DNA from 2 places in the Actinacidiphila sp. DG2A-62 genome. Region 1 is predicted to be linked to the other one. Evidence: riboswitches for the same ligand, from Rfam matches in the RefSeq annotation. Region 1 holds a riboswitch; the other holds the start of a gene.
The links. Region 1 has a riboswitch for cobalamin ahead of VSR01_RS31425 (hypothetical protein). Riboswitches for the same ligand answer to the same signal wherever they lie in the genome.
Positions count from the first base shown of each region.

Region 1 (8,207 bases):
GCGCCCGCACTCCCTTGGCGCGTCCGGCCCGCAGCCGGCGGGCGCGCGCCACGCGCTGGACGCTCTCGACGAGTTGGGGCGCGACGCTCATCGACACCGTGACGGCGACGCCGAGTTCGTAGAGCGCGCCGGGCAGCACCCGCAGCGCGCGCTTGGGGTTGGCCAGCGTGTTGGCGGCGCCGATGCAGCACAGCAGACAGGCCAGCCGCAGCCCGTCGATCGCCGCGGAGAGCGTGGCCTCCAGCGAGACGGGGCCGCCCAGTCGGATGCCGGCGTACCAGTGCGGGGTGGGGATGTGCGGCAGCGAGAAGAGGATGTGGTCGGTCGGTGTGGTCGCGGAGGCGAAGACGCAGCGGAACACCACGCGGATGACGACGACGCTCAGCGCCAGCCACAGGTAGTAGCGGAATCCACGGGCCCACGGCGCGTCGGTGCGGCGCTCGGTGACGACGAGGCCGAGGACGGCGAGCACCAGGCCCAGCAGCAGCGGGTTGGTGGTGCGGCTGACCGCGGTGGCCATGGCGATGCCCCAGATCCACCACGCCACCGGGTGCAGGGTGCGCGGCAGCCGCCGACCGGCGTGACCGCCGGTCATGCCGGACGCGCCGGAGCGCCGCGTGGACGCGGGCGGCGCGGACCGCGGGGCCCGCGCGGGTCGCGCGGGCGAGCCCGACGACGCGGGCGACCCCGACGACGCGGACGACCCGGACGACACCGACGACGCGGACTGCTGCGGCTGCGGCTGCTCGGACGGCGGCGGGAGCTGCGGTGCGGGCACCGCCGTCATCCCGACCGGCGCCGCTGGCGGACGCGGAGCGCGACGACCGAGCCGAGCAGCACGACCACCGCCGCGGTGATCACCAGCGGCAGCGCGGAGCCGGAGGAGTGGCCGACCGCGGCGGTCGGCTCGGCGTCCCGCACGACCGGGACGCCGCTCGACGGACTGGTGAAGGGCGTTGCCGAGGAGGCGGAGCCCGGCGCGGCCGTCCCCGAGGGCGTCGGAGTTCCGGCCGTCGCGCTGCCGCGCGGGTGCGGGGTCGCGGTGGCATGCCCGCCCCCGGGGTTCGCGGCGCCGCCGGTCGCGGATTTCCCGCCGACGCCGCCGGAACCGCCCGCGCTGCGCGAACCGCCCGTGGCAGGCGGCCGCGCGCCGGAACCGCCGGAGACCCCGCCGGCCGAGCCCGAGCCGCCGGTGGCGCCGGAGCCTCCCGAGGCGCCCGAACCCCCGGACGTGCCGGACCCGCTCGATCCGCCCGATCCGCTCGATCCGCCGGACGCCGAACTGCCGCCGGTCGGCGCGGAGTTGTGCGCGCGCACCGCGTCCGGGGAGAACGTCGGGCGGCCCTGGGTGCCCGTGGAGTTCGTCGCGCCGAAGGTCCACAGGTCGACGCTGCCCGGCTTCGGGTGGTAGCTCATCGGCCCCGACCGGGTGAAGGTCCAGGTGTCCTGGCCCGGATCGGCGTGCCAGTACGACCAGTACGCGGTCGCGGGCGGGGTGACCACGCACGACGTGTCGGCGGACGTCGGGTACTGCTTGCCCCCCTGGTAACGGGCGTAGCCGATGCGGCAGATGAAGCCGGGGCCGTCGCGCTGGGTGCCGGTGGTGGCCCAACCGCCCTGGTTCAGCAGGGTGTAGCCGGTGGTGGGTGTGCTGCCGCAGGAGCGCAGCAGCGGCCCGCCCCAGTGGCCGAAGTCCACCGCGAGCACGACGCCCGAGGTGGTGGTGCACTGGCCGATGGGCAGCGCCGAGGCCGCGGCGGGCCCGGCGCCGGCCGCGAACGCGGCGACCACCAGCGCCCACACGGCCGCCAGGCACGCGGCGGCGCGGCGCACGCGACCCGGACGGACGACCGCGCGGCTCATCGGTGGCCTCCGCCGCCGCGCGCGACCCGGCGCCGCGCCGCGACCATCACCGCGCCGGACGCGGCCAGGAGCACCGCCAGACACGCGGCGGCCAGGACGTCCGTGCCCGTCGCGGCGAGCGAGCCGTCCGGGCCGAGGCCGCCGGACGACGCACCGGTGGACCCGGACGACCCGGACGACGTGCCGGAGGACGAGCCCCCGGACGTCCCCGTGCCGCTCGACGAGCCACCTGGACCGCCTGGACCGGCCGGGCCCCCCGAGGAGCCCCCGGACGACGCGCCGCCGGAACCGCCCGACGTGCCGCCCACCGGGGTGATCGGCCCGAGGGCGTGGGTGAGCGTGGTCAGCGGCGTGCCGGCCAGCGCGTTCACCGCCTGCGTGGACGACCGCACGTCGGAGTCGCCCGCCGCGTCGGTGACGCGGAAGCCGCCGTCGCCGTTCTGCGTCGCGCGCAGGAACGCCTGCCCGGCGCGCGCCTCCTGCGAGCGGCCGTTGTCGGCGGCCAGCAGCGCCTGCACGGCGAGCGCAGTGGAGTTGCTGCTGACGCCCGCGGCGCCCTGGTAACCGCCGTTCTTCTGCTGGGATGTCACCAGGTACGCGCGCCCGGCGGCCACCTGCTCGGCGTGGCCGGGGACGAGGGTCAGGGCCTGCAGGGCGTAGCCGGTGGTGTCCACGTCCGAGGTGCACTCCGCGCCGGGCGCGATCAGCGTGGAGGAGAACCCGCCGTCCGCGCACTGGAGTTGCAGCAGCCGGGCGACCGCGGCCGGCGGCGGTGCGACGCCGCCGCGGGCCAGCGCGAGCACGCCGAGCGCCTGGGAGACGGTGGAGTACGCCTGGTCGAAGTCGCCCTCGGCGGTGCACGATCCGTCGTCCTTCGCGGCCGTGCAGACGTGGCCGGTGAGGGTGGCGAGCAGGTCGAAGCCGCCGAAGGCGTGCGCGTCCTGGCCCGTCACCTCGGCGAGCACGGCGAGTTTGGCGGCGGCGCCGCTGTACGGGCCGGGGTACTGCGAGGCGCCGGCCGGGTCGGCGTACTCGGCGACGTGTCCCGCGAGGTAGCCGGTGACCTCGGTCAGCGCGGCGTCCTGACCTCCGGTGGAGGCGAGCGCGAGGGCGAGGTCGGCGCTCAGGCCGTAGTCGGGGCCGTAGGCGTTCGACAGGTGGTCCGCGCCGGCGAGTTGCCTCTCCAGGTAGCCGGCGCCGGCCGCGGCGGCCTTCTGGTCGGCGGGGTCGGCGGCGTCGGCGGGGTCCGCTGCCGGGCTCGTGGAGGGGGCGCCGCCGGTGGCCGTGGGCTGCGCCGCCGTGGAGGGGGAAGCCGTCGCGGTGTCCGTCGCGGTGTCCGTCGCCGCGGGCGTGGCGGGCGTCGCGACGGGGCCGGCGGTCGCCGGGCCGGTGGCGGGGGTCGTGGCGGGCGTGGTCGCGGGAGGCGTCGTCGCGGCGCGGGCGCGTACCGAGTCGGGGGTGAACGAGGGGCCGCCGATGTCCGCGGGGCCGAACACCCACGCCTCGACCTCGCCGTCCCGCGGATGGTCGCTCTGCGGGCCCACCGTGCCGGAGGACCAGGTGTCCTGCCCGGCCGGCGCGGTCCAGTACGACCAGGACGCGTTCACCGGCGGGGCCACCGCGCACGCGTCGTCCGCGAGCGTCGGGTACGGGGTGCCGTCGTGGAAGCCGTCGCCGCCGATCCGGCAGACGAAGCCGGGGCCGTCGTGGGCCGTTCCGGCGGTGCTGAACCCGGCGTCGTGCAGCAGGTCGAGGCCGGTGGTGGGGTGGGCGTCGCAGCCGCGCAGCACCGGGCCGTTCCAGTGGCCGAAGTCGACCGCGACGATCACGCCGGAAGCGGGGGTGCACGCGCCGACCGGGTCGGCGTGGGCGGCCGGCGCGCCCGGCAGCAGGCCGCTCGCCAGCCCGGCCGCCGCGAGGGCGGCGGCGGTGAGCACGGCGACGGCGCGCGGTCGTCCGCGACGAGGCCGCGGTACGGGACGGAACACGGGTGGCCCCCCTGGTCGGCCGACGGGGAGGGCGGGCCGGGCGCGGGCGACCGCGCGCGGTCGTCTCCAGTCGTCCGTGCCGTAGTCCTCGACGGCGATCGTGACTAGCCGACCAGCGCAGGTGGTCCGGCTCGCCCGCCGGACGGCGGGCCTACGGTTGCGGGTCAGCGCCGGACTTCGACCGGCTTCCCCTGCTGCTGGTGCTGCTGATTCGGAAATGCGTTTCATCGCACCATGCCGGACGGTGTGCCGTCAATGTCGCGGACCGTTGCCTTCGCCACTCCCCTGCGCCCCTTACAGCGCCGGCCCGCGCGCACGGGGCGCGCGGGCCGGCGGCCGGGACCGGCTCGCAGACCTGTCGCAGGTCAGGCCGGAGCGCAGGTGACTCAGGCCTGAGTCAGGCCGGGGCTCAGGCCGGCAGGCTCCACTTCTGTGCGGCGCTGCCGTTGCACGTGTACAGCTGCAGCCGGGTGCCGGTGGTGGTGGACGCGTTGGGGTCGTCCAGGCACAGGCCGGAGTGGGTGTTGACCAGTTGGCCCGAGGTGGTGGCGCGCCACTGCTGCGCCCCGGTGCCGTTGCAGGTGTAGAGCTGGATCAGCGTGCCGTTGGAGGTGCCGCTGCCCGCGGCGTCCAGGCACTTGCCGAGGATCTGCAGGGTGCTGTCGGCGGCGACGGTGACCTTCTGCGCGTCGGAGCCGTTGCAAATCCACAGCTGGATGGCGGTGTTGTCGGCGGTGGCGCCGCCGTTGTCGTCCAGGCAGAGGGTGGCGGACACGCCGGAGACGACCGCGCCGGTGCGGGCGGCGGCGGGCACGGCGGGCAGCGTCCAGTTCTGCGCGGCGCTGCCGTTGCAGGTGTAGATCTGCAGCCGGGCGCCGTTGGCCGTCGAGGCGCTCGGGTCGTCCAGGCACTTGCCGGACTGCGGGTTCACCAGCGAACCGTTCGCGCCCGCGGTCCACTTCTGGGCGCCGGTGCCGTTGCAGCCCCAGAGTTGGACCACGGTGCCGTCGGAGGTGCCGCTGTTGGAGACGTCCAGGCACTTGCCGAGCGAGCGCAGCGTCTGGTCGCCGGCGACCGTCCAGTCCTGGGCGTACGTGCTGTCGCAGCCCCAGATCTGCACGGCGGTGCCGTCGGAGGTGCCCGACTGCGCCACGTCCACGCACAGGTCGGCGCCGGCGCCCGAGGTGATCGCGCCGATCCGCGGCTTCGGCGGGGCGGTGACGCTGCCGCCGTAGGACGGCGGGGCCGACGAGGCGCCGGTCGCCCACAAGGTGTTGGCGGCGGTGCCCAGGGTGAAGTCCAGCGTGCCGCCGGAGGTGAGGGCCGCGGTGGGCGCGTAGGCGTTGTTCCACGTCCCGCCGTTCCACGCCGCGGACTGCACGTAAGGGGCGTTGTCCGCCGCGCCGTTGCCGTTGATCGTCAGCGTCTTGCCGGACGGCAGGGTGATCACGGCCTGGGTGAACACCGGGGAGCCCAGGGCGAGATCGGAGGTGCCCGGGGTCATCGGGAACATGCCGAGCGCCGACCAGACGTACCAGGCGCTCATCGCGCCGAGGTCGTCGTTGCCGTCGGCCAGGCCGCTGGGCTTGTTCGCCCAGATGCTGTCCTGGATCGACCGGACGGTGCCTTGCGTCTTGTACGGCTGCCCGGTGTAGTCGTACTCCCAGGGCAGTTCGATGCTGGGCTCGTTGCCGACCCAGGCGTAGCCGTTGTCCCCGGTGTAGCTGCGCAGCACGGTGTCGAGGTAGTCGTTCATCGCGGCGTTGCCGCCCTTGGCCTGGGCGAGCCCCGCGACGTCGAACGGGATCATGCCGGTGTAGATCCACGAGTCGGCCTCGACCATGTCGTCGCCGCTGGTGGGGTCGAAGCCGTTGACCCAGCTGCCGTCGGCGTTGCGCGGCTGGACGAAGCCGGAGGCCGGGTCGAGCACGTTGCGCCAGTCCTGCGCGCGGTCGGCGAACTTCTGCTGGTTCGCGGTGTCGCCGAGGGCGCCGGCCAGCGCGGACACCGCGAAGTCGGCGGTGTCGTACTCCAGCGTGGTGGCCACCGGGCCGTAGAAGTTGCAGCAGCCGTAGGAGCCGTCGTGCGGCTCGTAGCCGGGCGCGCTCAGGTAGTTCAGGCCCGGCCGGTCGTTGTTGGTGGTGCTCGCCTGCTTGACCATGTCGGCCAGCGCGGTGGCGGTGTCGAAGTTCCGCGCGCCGAAGGCGTAGTAGTCGGCGAGGATGCCGTCCGCCGGGTCGCCGACCATCACGTACGACTCGCCGTTGTCCTCGGACCACTTGGGGAAGATGCCGGTCTGGGCGTAGTCGTCGATCATCGACTGGGCGGTGTCGGAGGCGACGTCCGGCGCGACCAGGGCCTCCAGTTGGGCCTGGGAGCGGTAGATGTCCCAGCCGGAGTAGTTGGCGTAGGCCGCCTTGTGGCCGGAGTCGACGGTGTGGGTCCTGCCGTCGAAGCCGAAGTACTGGCCGCCCACGTCACTGATGATGTTCGGATGCAGCAGCGAGTGGTACAGCCCGGTGTAGAACTCGGTCTGCTGGTCGGCGGTGCCGCCGCCGATCTGGATGGTGCCGAGCGCGGCGTTCCAGGCGCTCTGCGCGGCGGCGCGGGTGGTGTCGAAGTTCCACCCGGAGTTCTCCGACGTGCGGTTGGCGGTCGCGTTGGCGATCGACACGTAGGAGAGGCCGACCTTGGCCTGCACCACGCGGTTGGACGTGGTGTTGAAGGTGACGTGCGCGGCGGAGGCGGCGGCCTCGGGCGCCGCGGTCTTCGCGGTGGCGGCCGGCTTCGGCATGGCGCCGTGCAGCTGCGGCTGGTTGGGCTTCTCGGCGGCGTTCTTCGAGGCGCGCTTGCCGCCGGTGGCCGGCGTGGCGGACGTGGCGGCCGGCGTGGCGTTCGTGCCCTGCCCGGTGAAGGGCTGGTCGAAGACCATGTCGAAGTACACGGTGTACGTGTTGCCCGCGCCGCAGAAGTGGCCGCTGGTGACCTGGCCGCTCACCTCGGTGCTGGAGACCACGGTGAACTGCGTGTTGCCGGCGCCGTTCTGGCTGCCCGTCAGCTTGAAGATCAGGTTGGCCTGGGTGGTGGCGGGGAAGGTGAAGCGCGCCATGCCGCTGCGCGCGGTCGCGGTCAGCTCGGTGGTCACCTGGTTGTCGGTGGTGACCTTGTACGAGCCGGCCGAGGCGGACTCGTAGGCGTGCGAGAAACTGTCGTTGGCGGAGTTGTCGACCGCGCCGACGGTGGGCAGCACCGGGATGTCGCCGCCGGCGCCGCAGCCGGGCCCGGCGATGTGCGTCAGGCTGAAGCCGGTGATCGAGGAGTCGTTGTACTCGTAGCCGCCGCCGGACGGGCGCGAGGGGGTGTCCGGGCTCCACTGCACCATGCCGAACGGCACGTCGGCGCCCGGGAAGTCGTCGGCCTGGTTGGACGTCCCGATGAACGGGTTGACCAGGGCGGCCGGCGAGGTGACCAGCGCGGCGGCCCTGGCGGCGCCGTGGCCGCCGGCCGGGGCGGCCTGCGCGGGCATCGCGAACACTCCGACCAGCGCGACGCCGACGCCGGCGCCGAGCAGCGCGGTCAGCCGCCGGGCGCCGGGGCGTCTGTCCTGCGGCCGGTGCCGCAGCGCGCCTGTGAACGGGGAAGTCATTCTTCCGCCTCCTGGGGGGATCGGTGGGGGAGGGAGGACGTGATCGGGACCGTCGCGACCCCAGCCGATGGCAACGTTGTCAATTGCCAGGTCGCCGCCGGTGGAGCCGATGTCGGACACAGGTGGAGCCGCGGAGCCGCGCTGCCCGGCGCGTCGCGGCGTCCGGGCGGAGAGCGCTCTCGTGAAGGTAGCCATATGCCATGAACCCGTCAATGACACGGGCGGGCGGTGTTCGGACCCGGCGGGCGGTGTTCGGACCGGACAGGTGGGCGGCGTCGGCGAGGCGACCGGGCCGCCTTTGCGAGCCGCGTGCGCAGGGTTCGAGCGTTCGAGGGGGGTGGGCCGTCCCCATGAGGCGGGTGTGCCGCCTTATTGACACTGTGCCTGCCGTGACGGTGCAATGAGGCCCGCGCGGTCCAGACCAATGGGCGGTCGCCGGACCGCCGTTCCGGCGACGCGTCCGGCGGCACGCCACCGGGCCGCCCGCCGCTGCCCCCGCACGCCGCTCCGCCGTCTTCCGAGGGGACCACGATGACCGACGTCAATCGCCGGCGCTTCCTGCAGATCGCCGCGGCCACCGCCGGCGCCTCGGCGCTGCCCTCCGCCATCGCCCGCGCCGCCTCCGTGCCGGCCGCGGTGGACAGCGGCACCCTGGCCGACGTGGCGCACATCGTCGTGCTGATGCAGGAGAACCGGTCCTTCGACCACTA
Region 1 covers NZ_JAYMGI010000002.1:7,053,497-7,061,703, reverse strand. Annotated here, with positions in the region: gene VSR01_RS31435 (CbiQ family ECF transporter T component) at 1-595, opposite strand, end outside; gene VSR01_RS31430 (hypothetical protein) at 784-1,863, opposite strand; gene VSR01_RS31425 (hypothetical protein) at 1,860-3,800, opposite strand; cobalamin riboswitch at 3,949-4,108, opposite strand; gene VSR01_RS31420 (lectin) at 4,261-7,497, opposite strand; gene VSR01_RS31415 (phosphocholine-specific phospholipase C) at 8,029-8,207, shown strand, end outside.

Region 2 (8,207 bases), 5.4 Mb from region 1:
GCGAGGGGGGCGAGCGCTGCGGGAAGGTGCCGGGCGCGGACCGCGGCGCGGACCGTCGCCGGCCAGTCCAGCACCGGCGAGTCCAGCACCAGGCCGGTGATCCGGTCGCGGACCGCCGAGCGCTCCGCGGCGTACAGCGCCATCGTGGCGCCGGTCCCCCAGCCGAGCAGGACCAGCCGCTCGGCGCCCTGCCCGACGGCGTACCGCAGGGCGGCGTCCAGGTCGTGCCACTCGGTGGCGCCCATGTGCCCGATGCGGTCGGGCGAGGCGGGGGCGCCGGGGTCGTTGCGGTAGGAGACGGCGAGTTGCGGCATGCGGAAGCGGTGCAGCGCGGGCATCAGCGAGAGCGCCTGCTCGCGGGTGGCGCCGACGCCGTGCACGAGGACGACCCAGGTCAGCCGGTCGCCGGGCAGCTGCCAGGCGGGGAGCGGGCCGAGGTCGCCCGGGACGTCGACGTCGCGGTGGTCCAGGCCGAGGGCGCCGCGCGGGTCGCCGCGGTGGACCAGCAGGGTCGGCCGGACCATGGCGCCGGGCAGCAGGGAGCCGCGGGTGACGCGCAGCAGGCTCCTGGTCACCGTGGGGCCGTCCGCGCCGGGGTCGGCGACCTGGCCGACCACGGCGTGCACGCCGGGCGCGGTGAGTCCGTAGACGCCGGGTCTGGCGGAGGCGGCGGTGCGGGTCAGCACCACCTGGCCGTCGGTGACGGAGCGGACCCGCACCAGTCGCTCGGGGGCGGGCCCGGCGACCGTGGGCTTGAGGGCGTAGGCGGAGCCGTACCGACCGGCCGCCAGTGCGGCCGTGCCGGCACCCACCACTCCGGTGGCCGCCACGGCCACCGCTGTTCGAAGGCGCATCGCCTCCCAGTGTGGGCGGCCCGCGGCGGCCCTGCCAGGGGGCCGCGGCGGTTGGGTGACGCGGCCGGATCCCGGGCAGGAGACCCCGGAGCCGTGCCCGCGCGAGGGCCCCTGGCGACCGCCGGGACGGCCAGCGACCGCCGGGACGGTCAGCGGCCGTCCGGCACGGCGTCGTCGCGATCGCCGCCGTACGGACCGCCCCCGCTGGAGTGGCCGCCCCCGTCGTACGGACCGCCTTCGCTGGAGTGGCCGCCCCCGTCGTACGGACCGCCTTCGCCGGAGTGGCCGCCCCCGCCGTAGGACCCGTCCGCCGCGTACGGCCCCCACTCCTCGGACCCGTCGCCGCCCTGCCCGGCCCGCTCCCCCTGCCCGTAGCCCCTGAGCTTCTCGGCGACGCGGGTCATCTCGCGGTTGCCGAGGGTGCGCGGGGTGCCGGCGTCGACCGCGGACCTGGCCAGCAGCCACAGGCGGCACATCCACTCCAGCTGGGCGGTGTGGTCGAAGGCGCGGTCGAGGGTGTCGGCGTACGCGAGGGTGCCGTGGTTGCGCATCAGGCAGGCGGTGCGGCCGTCGCGCAGGGCCCGCAGCACCTCGCGGCCCAGCTCCGGGGTGCCGTACAGCTCGTAGCGGGCGACCAGGACCGGGAAGCCGGTGGCCGCGGCCATGTAGTGGACGTTCGGCAGCTTGTCGACCAGGGTCGAGACGGCGGTGGCGTGCAGGGCGTGGGTGTGCACGATCGCGCGGGCCGAGGTCTCCCGGTAGACCGCGAGGTGCGTCGGCAGCTCACTGGTCGGCCGCAGCGTGCCGAGCACCTGGCGGCCGTCCGCGACGTGGACGCCGACCGCGTGCCCCGGGCCCAGCCGGTCGTACGGGACGCCGGTCGGGGTCACCAGCACGATGTCGCCGACCCGGGCCGAGACGTTGCCCGAGGTGCCCACCACCAGTCCCTCGGCCACCGTCCTGCGGGCGGTGCGCACCACGTCCCACCAGACCCGCTCAAGACTCGCGTCCACCTGGCGTTCTCCTTCGATTCATGTCGGCACCCCGAGTCCGCCGCCAGTTCATCTTCCGTTCACCAATGATCCGTACGGTCGGCTCGCCACTGTCCGATCAAACGATTGCCTGGGTCCATGGAACACATGACGCTCCTGATCGGAATCGTCATCGTCACCGCCCTCGTGTTCGACTTCACGAACGGTTTCCACGACACCGCCAACGCGATGGCCACCACCATCTCGACCGGAGCCCTGGGTCCCAGGACGGCGGTGGCCATGTCCGCGGTCCTCAACCTGGCCGGCGCCTTCCTGTCCGTCGAGGTGGCCAAGACGATCTCCGGCGGCATCGTGGACGAGTCCGCGGGCATCAGACCGGAAGTGATCTTCGCCGGACTGGTCGGCGCGATCCTCTGGAACATGCTGAGCTGGCTCGCGGGCCTGCCGTCCAGCTCCTCCCACGCCCTCTTCGGCGGCCTGATCGGCGCCACCCTCGCCTCCGTCGGCCGGCACGGTGTGCACGGCGACGCGGTCGTCATGAAGGTGCTGATCCCCGCGGTGGCCGCGCCGCTCGTGGCGGGCGTCGCCGCGACCCTGGCCACCCGGCTGACCTACCGGATCGGCCGGCACGCCGACCCGGCGGCCACCGGGCGCGGCTACCGCGCCGGGCAGATCGCCTCCGCCGGCCTGGTCTCGCTGGCGCACGGCACCAACGACGCGCAGAAGACGATGGGCGTCATCACCCTCGCGCTGATCACCGGCAACGTGATCGCGCCCGGCTCCAACCCTCCGCTGTGGGTGATCGTCTCGGCCGGCACCGCGATCGCGCTGGGCACCTACCTCGGCGGCTGGCGGATCATCCGCACCCTCGGGCGCGGGCTGACCGACATCGAGCCGCAGCAGGGCTTCGCCGCCCAGACCGGCGCGGCGGCCACCATCCTGGCCTCCTCCCACCTCGGCTTCGCGCTGTCCACCACGCACGTCTGCTCCGGCTCCGTGCTCGGCGCGGGCCTCGGCCGCCGCGGCGCGGTGGTCCGCTGGGGCACCGCGGGCCGGATGGTCGCCGCGTGGGTCCTGACCCTCCCGGCGGCCGGGCTGGTCGCCGCGGGAGCGGCCGTCCTGGCCGACCAGGGCAGCGCGGGCGTCGCCTCGGTCGCGGTCCTCGGCGTCGGCGCGTGCGGCGCGATGTGGGCGGCGGCCCGACGCCGCCCGGTCACCGCGGACAACGTCAACGACCCCGCCGAGCCCCAGGGCGCCGTGACCGCCGCACTGGCCGCGGTCGCCCCGCCGTCGGCCACCACCCAGCCCCCGGCCCCCGCCGCCCCCGCCGCCTGAGAAACGGGTCCCCCTGATGACCATCGACTGGCACGCCCTCGCCTCGGTCGCCGCCGCGGCCCTGATCTCGACGGTCGCCCTGGTAGGAATCTTCACCCTGGGCGTCGTCGGCCTCTCCCCCACCGCATCGACCCCCCTGCGCCGGGGCGCCGCCTACCTCTGCTTCGCCGCGTGCGCGGCGGCGGTGGCGTACGGGATCCACCTGATCGTGGCGAAGTAGCCCCGCGCCCGCGCACGACGCGGGCGCGGGGCCACGCGGGGTTACCCGGACGGCGCGGCGCACCCGACCGGCGCGGCGCCGAGCGTCACGCCGACGCCGCGCCGAGGCGGCGCCCCGCCCAAGCACCCCCCGGCAGCACCGATGTGGACATCGCCACACTCCGTCCCCGCAGGTCAGCGCGAGGTTGACGCACCACCCCCCGCGTGGTGAACTGCCCGGAGCCATACGGCGGCAGGAGAGGAAGTCCGGTGCGAATCCGGCGCGGTCCCGCCACTGTCACCGGGGAGTGCGCTCCCAACCCGTACGTCACGGCCGGTCTCCGGCTGGAAGACCCGGGAGCGCGCAGATCCGGGAGCCAGGAGACTCTCACCGCCGGTCACGTCGAACCAGGGCGCGGACCCTGAGTGAGGACTTCTGCCATGCGCGGCATCGCAGTTCGCAGGCCCGGCCCCCGGCCCGTCTCCCGGCCCGTCCCGCACCCCTGCCCCGATCCCGCCACCCCCGCGCGGAGCGCAACGGCCGGCTGACCCGATGCGTGCCGACCGCGTTTACGCGTACGGCGCCGCACTCGGCTTCCTCGGCGACCTCGCCGCGGGCGATCCCCGCCGCGGCCATCCCGTCGCGGCCTTCGGCCGTGCCGCGAGCGCCCTGGAACGCCGGATGTGGCGCGACGACCGCGCCGTGGGCGCGGCCTACACCGCGCTCTGCGCCGGGGGCGTCGCCGCGGCGGCCGTGCTGGTCCGGCGGGCGGTACGGGGCTGCGCGCCGCTGTCGGTGGCGCTGACGGGCCTGGCCGCGTGGTCGGTGCTGGGCGGCGCGTCGCTGGCCCGGGAGGCCGGCGTCATCGCGGCCGCGCTGGAGGCCGGGGATCTGGCGGCGGCCCGGGCCCGGCTGCCGCACCTGTGCGGGCGCGATCCCGAGCACCTCGACGCGGAGGGGATCGCCCGCGCGGTGGTCGAGTCGGTCGCGGAGAACACCTCGGACGCGGTGGTGGGCGCGCTGGTGTGGGGAGCGCTGGCCGGGGTGCCGGGGCTGGCCGGGTTCCGCGCGGTGAACACGCTGGACGCGATGGTGGGCCACCGCTCGCCGCGGCACCTGCGGTTCGGGTGGGCGTCGGCCCGGCTGGACGACGTGGCGGGCTGGCCGGGCGCGCGGCTGACGGCGGCGCTCGCGGTGCTCGCCGGGCCGCGTCCGGCCGACGCGCTGCGCACGTGGCGGCGCGACGCGGCGGCGCACCCGAGCCCCAACGCGGGCCCGGTGGAAGCCGCGTTCGCGGGCGCGCTGCGGCTGCGGCTGGGCGGCCCGCTGTCCTACGCGGGCCGCGCCGAGCAACGGCCGGTGCTGGGCGCGCAGTTCGCGCCGCCGGGCGCGGCGGACATCGCGCGGGCGGTCCGGCTGTCGCGCCGGGTGGGCGCGTGGGCGCTGGCGGCGTCGGTGGCTCTGTCGACGGCACGGGTCCGGCTGATGCACGGAAGGAGGGCAGCGTGAACGCGGGAGCCACGACCGCGACACCCGGCACGCACGCGGCGTCCGGCGCCCACGCGGTGTCCGGGCCCGCTCGCGTCAGGGGCCTGATGATCGCCGGCACGGGCTCGGACGTCGGCAAGAGCGTGGTGGTCGCCGGGCTGTGCCGCTGGCTGGCCCGGCAGGGGCTGAGCGTCGCGCCGTTCAAGGGCCAGAACATGTCCTTGAACAGCTATGTGACCCGCGACGGCGCCGAGATCGGCCGGGCGCAGGCGATGCAGGCGCAGGCCGCCGGGGTCGAGCCGTCGGCTCTGATGAACCCGGTGCTGCTGAAGCCGGGGAGCGACCGCAGCAGCCAGGTCGTGGTGCTGGGCCGGCCGGTCGGCGAGCTGAGCGCACGCGGCTACCACGGCGGCCGGCAGGCGGAGTTGCTCGGCACGGTCGTGGACTGCCTGACCGAGCTGGGGCGTTCGCACGACGTCGTGGTCTGCGAGGGGGCGGGCAGCCCCGCCGAGATCAACCTGCGGCGTACCGACATCGTCAACATGGCGGTGGCGCGCCGCGCCGCGCTGCCGGTGCTGGTTCTCGGCGACATCGACCGCGGCGGCGTCTTCGCGTCGTTCTACGGCACCACCGCGCTGCTGGACGCGGCCGACCAGGCCCTGATCAGCGGCTATCTGGTCAACAAGTTCCGCGGGGACGTCACACTGCTGCGGCCGGGCCTGGACATGCTGGCCGAGCTCACCGGGCGGCCCACGCTCGGCGTGCTGCCGTACGAGCGGGGCCTGGGCATCGACGAGGAGGACGGGCTGCGGGCCCGCGACCTGGCGCCGGCCGGGCCGCCGCTGGGCCGTGACGTGCTGCGCGTCGCGGTGGCCGCGGTGCCGCTGATGTCCAACTTCACCGATCTGGACGCGCTGGCCGCCGAGCCGGGCGTCGTGGTGCGGTTCACCGACCGCCCCGAGGAGGTCGAGGACGCGGACCTGGCGGTGCTGCCGGGCACCCGCGGGACGGTACGGGCGCTGGAGTGGCTGCGGGAGCGCGGCATCGCGGCGGCGGTGGCGCGGCGGGCCCGCGAGGGCCGCCCGGTGCTGGGCGTCTGCGGCGGCTATCAGATGCTCGGCGAGCGCATCGAGGACGACGTGGAGTCGCGCGCGGGCGCGGTCGCCGGCCTCGGGCTGCTGCCGGTGCGGGTCGTCTTCGCCGCCGCCAAGACCCTCGCCCGGCCGTCCGGCACGGCCTACGGGCATCCGGTGGAGGGCTACGAGATCCACCACGGGGTGGCCGAGTTCACCGGCGCGGCCCGGTCGGCCGGGGACGCGCCGGGTGCGCCCGCCGCTCCCCCGGGCTTCGACGAGGCGTTCCTCGACGGCGGCCGGCTCGGCGCGGTGTGGGGGACGCACTGGCACGGCTCGCTGGAGAGCGACGCGTTCCGGCGGGAGTTCCTGCGCCGGGTCGCCGCCGCGGCGGGCCGCCGTTTCGTACCGGCGCCCGACACCTGCTTCGGCGCGCTGCGCGAGGCCCAGCTCGACCGGCTGGCCGACCTGGTCGACCGGCACATCGACACCGCGGCGGTGCTGCGGCTCATCGAGGGCGGCGCACCCGCCGGCCTCCCCTTCCTCGCCCCGGGGGCGCCATGACCACCGTTCTGCTGCTGTCCACCGCCGACACCGACCTGCTCGCGGCGCGGGCCGTCGACGCCTCGCACGGCGCGCCCGCGTACCGCATCGGCAATCCCGCCCGGGTGGACCCCGACGAGGACCTGCCGGCGCTGCTGGACGGCGCGGACCTGGCGGTGGTGCGGCTGCTGGGCGGGCGGCGCGCCTGGGAGCGCGGGCTTGACGTGCTGGCCGCCTCCGGGGTGCCGACGGTGCTGCTGGGCGGCGAGTCGGTGCCGGACGCGGAGCTGATGGCGCTGTCGTCGGCGCCGGCGGGCGTGGTCGCGCAGGCGCTGCGCTATCTGGTCGAGGGCGGCCCCGGCAACCTCGCGCAGCTCGCGAGGTTCCTGTCCGACACCGTGCTGATGAGCGGCGAGGGCTTCGAACCGCCGCGCGCCATGCCCGAGTTCGGGCTGCACGGCGACTTCGCGCGGCGGCACGAGCCGGGCCGGCCGACGGTCGCGGTGCTCTTCTACCGGGCCCACGAGCTGTCCGGGAACACCGCCTTCGTCGACACGCTGTGCGAGGCGGTCGAGGCCAGGGGCGCCAACGCGCTCGCGGTCTACTGCGGTTCGCTGCGCGGCGCCGACCCGGAGCTGTACGGGCTGCTGCGCCGCGCCGACGCGATCGTGACCACCGTGCTGGCCGCGGGCGGCACGGTGGCGTCGCAGGCGAGCGCGGGCGGCGAGGACGAGACGTGGGACGTGGGGGCGCTCGCCGAGCTGGACGTGCCGGTGCTGCAGGGCCTGTGCCTGACCACGTCGCGCACCGCGTGGCAGGAGTCGGACGCGGCGCTGTCGCCGATGGACGCGGCGATGCAGGTGGCGATCCCGGAGTTCGACGGGCGGCTGGTGACCGTGCCGTTCTCGTTCAAGGAGAGCGGCGAGGGCGACGTGCCGGTGTACGTCGCCGATCCGGAGCGGGCGGCGCGGATCGCCGGGATCGCGGTGCGGCACGCGGCGCTGCGGCACAAGCCGAACGCGGACAAGCGGATCGCGCTGGTCTTCACCGCGTACCCGACCAAGCACTCGCGGGTCGGCAACGCGGTCGGGCTGGACACCCCGGCCTCCGCGGTGGAGCTGCTGCGGGCGCTGCGGGACGCCGGCTGACGTCACCGGTGACTTCCCCGAGGACGGGGACGAGTTGATCCACCGGCTGATCGCGGCGGGCGGGCACGACGTGGAGTGGCTGACCGAGGAGCAGCTCGCGGCGGCGCCCGCGCGGGTGCCGCTGGCGGACTACCGGCGCTGGTTCGCCGCGCTGGACGAGGAGTTGCGCTCCGGCATGCTGCGGCACTGGGGCGAGCCGCCGGGCACGCTCTACGTGGACGGCGAGGGCGACGGCGCGGACATCGTGCTGGCGTCGCTGCGGTTCGGCAACGTGGTGATCATGATCCAGCCGCCGCGCGGCTTCGGCGAGAACCCGATCGCGATCTACCACGACCCGGACATGCCGCCCTCGCACCACTATCTGGCGGCCTACCGCTGGCTGGAGAGCGCCCCGGAGGAGGGCGGTTTCGGCGCGGACGCGATCGTGCACCTGGGCAAGCACGGCACGATGGAGTGGCTGCCGGGCAAGGGGCTGGGGCTGTCCGCGGGCTGCGCGCCCGACGCGGTGCTCGGCGAACTCCCCCTGGTCTACCCGTTCATCGTCAACGACCCGGGCGAGGGCACGCAGGCCAAGC
Region 2 covers NZ_JAYMGI010000002.1:1,635,541-1,643,747, forward strand. Annotated here, with positions in the region: gene VSR01_RS07330 (alpha/beta hydrolase family protein) at 1-854, opposite strand, end outside; partial or broken gene VSR01_RS07335 (class II aldolase/adducin family protein) at 1,220-1,885, opposite strand; gene VSR01_RS07340 (inorganic phosphate transporter) at 1,985-3,181, shown strand; gene VSR01_RS07345 (hypothetical protein) at 3,198-3,401, shown strand; cobalamin riboswitch at 3,639-3,767, shown strand; gene VSR01_RS07350 (cobalamin biosynthesis protein) at 3,933-4,889, shown strand; gene VSR01_RS07355 (cobyric acid synthase) at 4,976-6,505, shown strand; partial or broken gene cobN (cobaltochelatase subunit CobN) at 6,502-8,207, shown strand, end outside.
Region 2: it holds a riboswitch for cobalamin, as region 1 does, so the genes downstream of both, VSR01_RS07350 (cobalamin biosynthesis protein) here and VSR01_RS31425 (hypothetical protein) in region 1, are expected to answer to the same signal.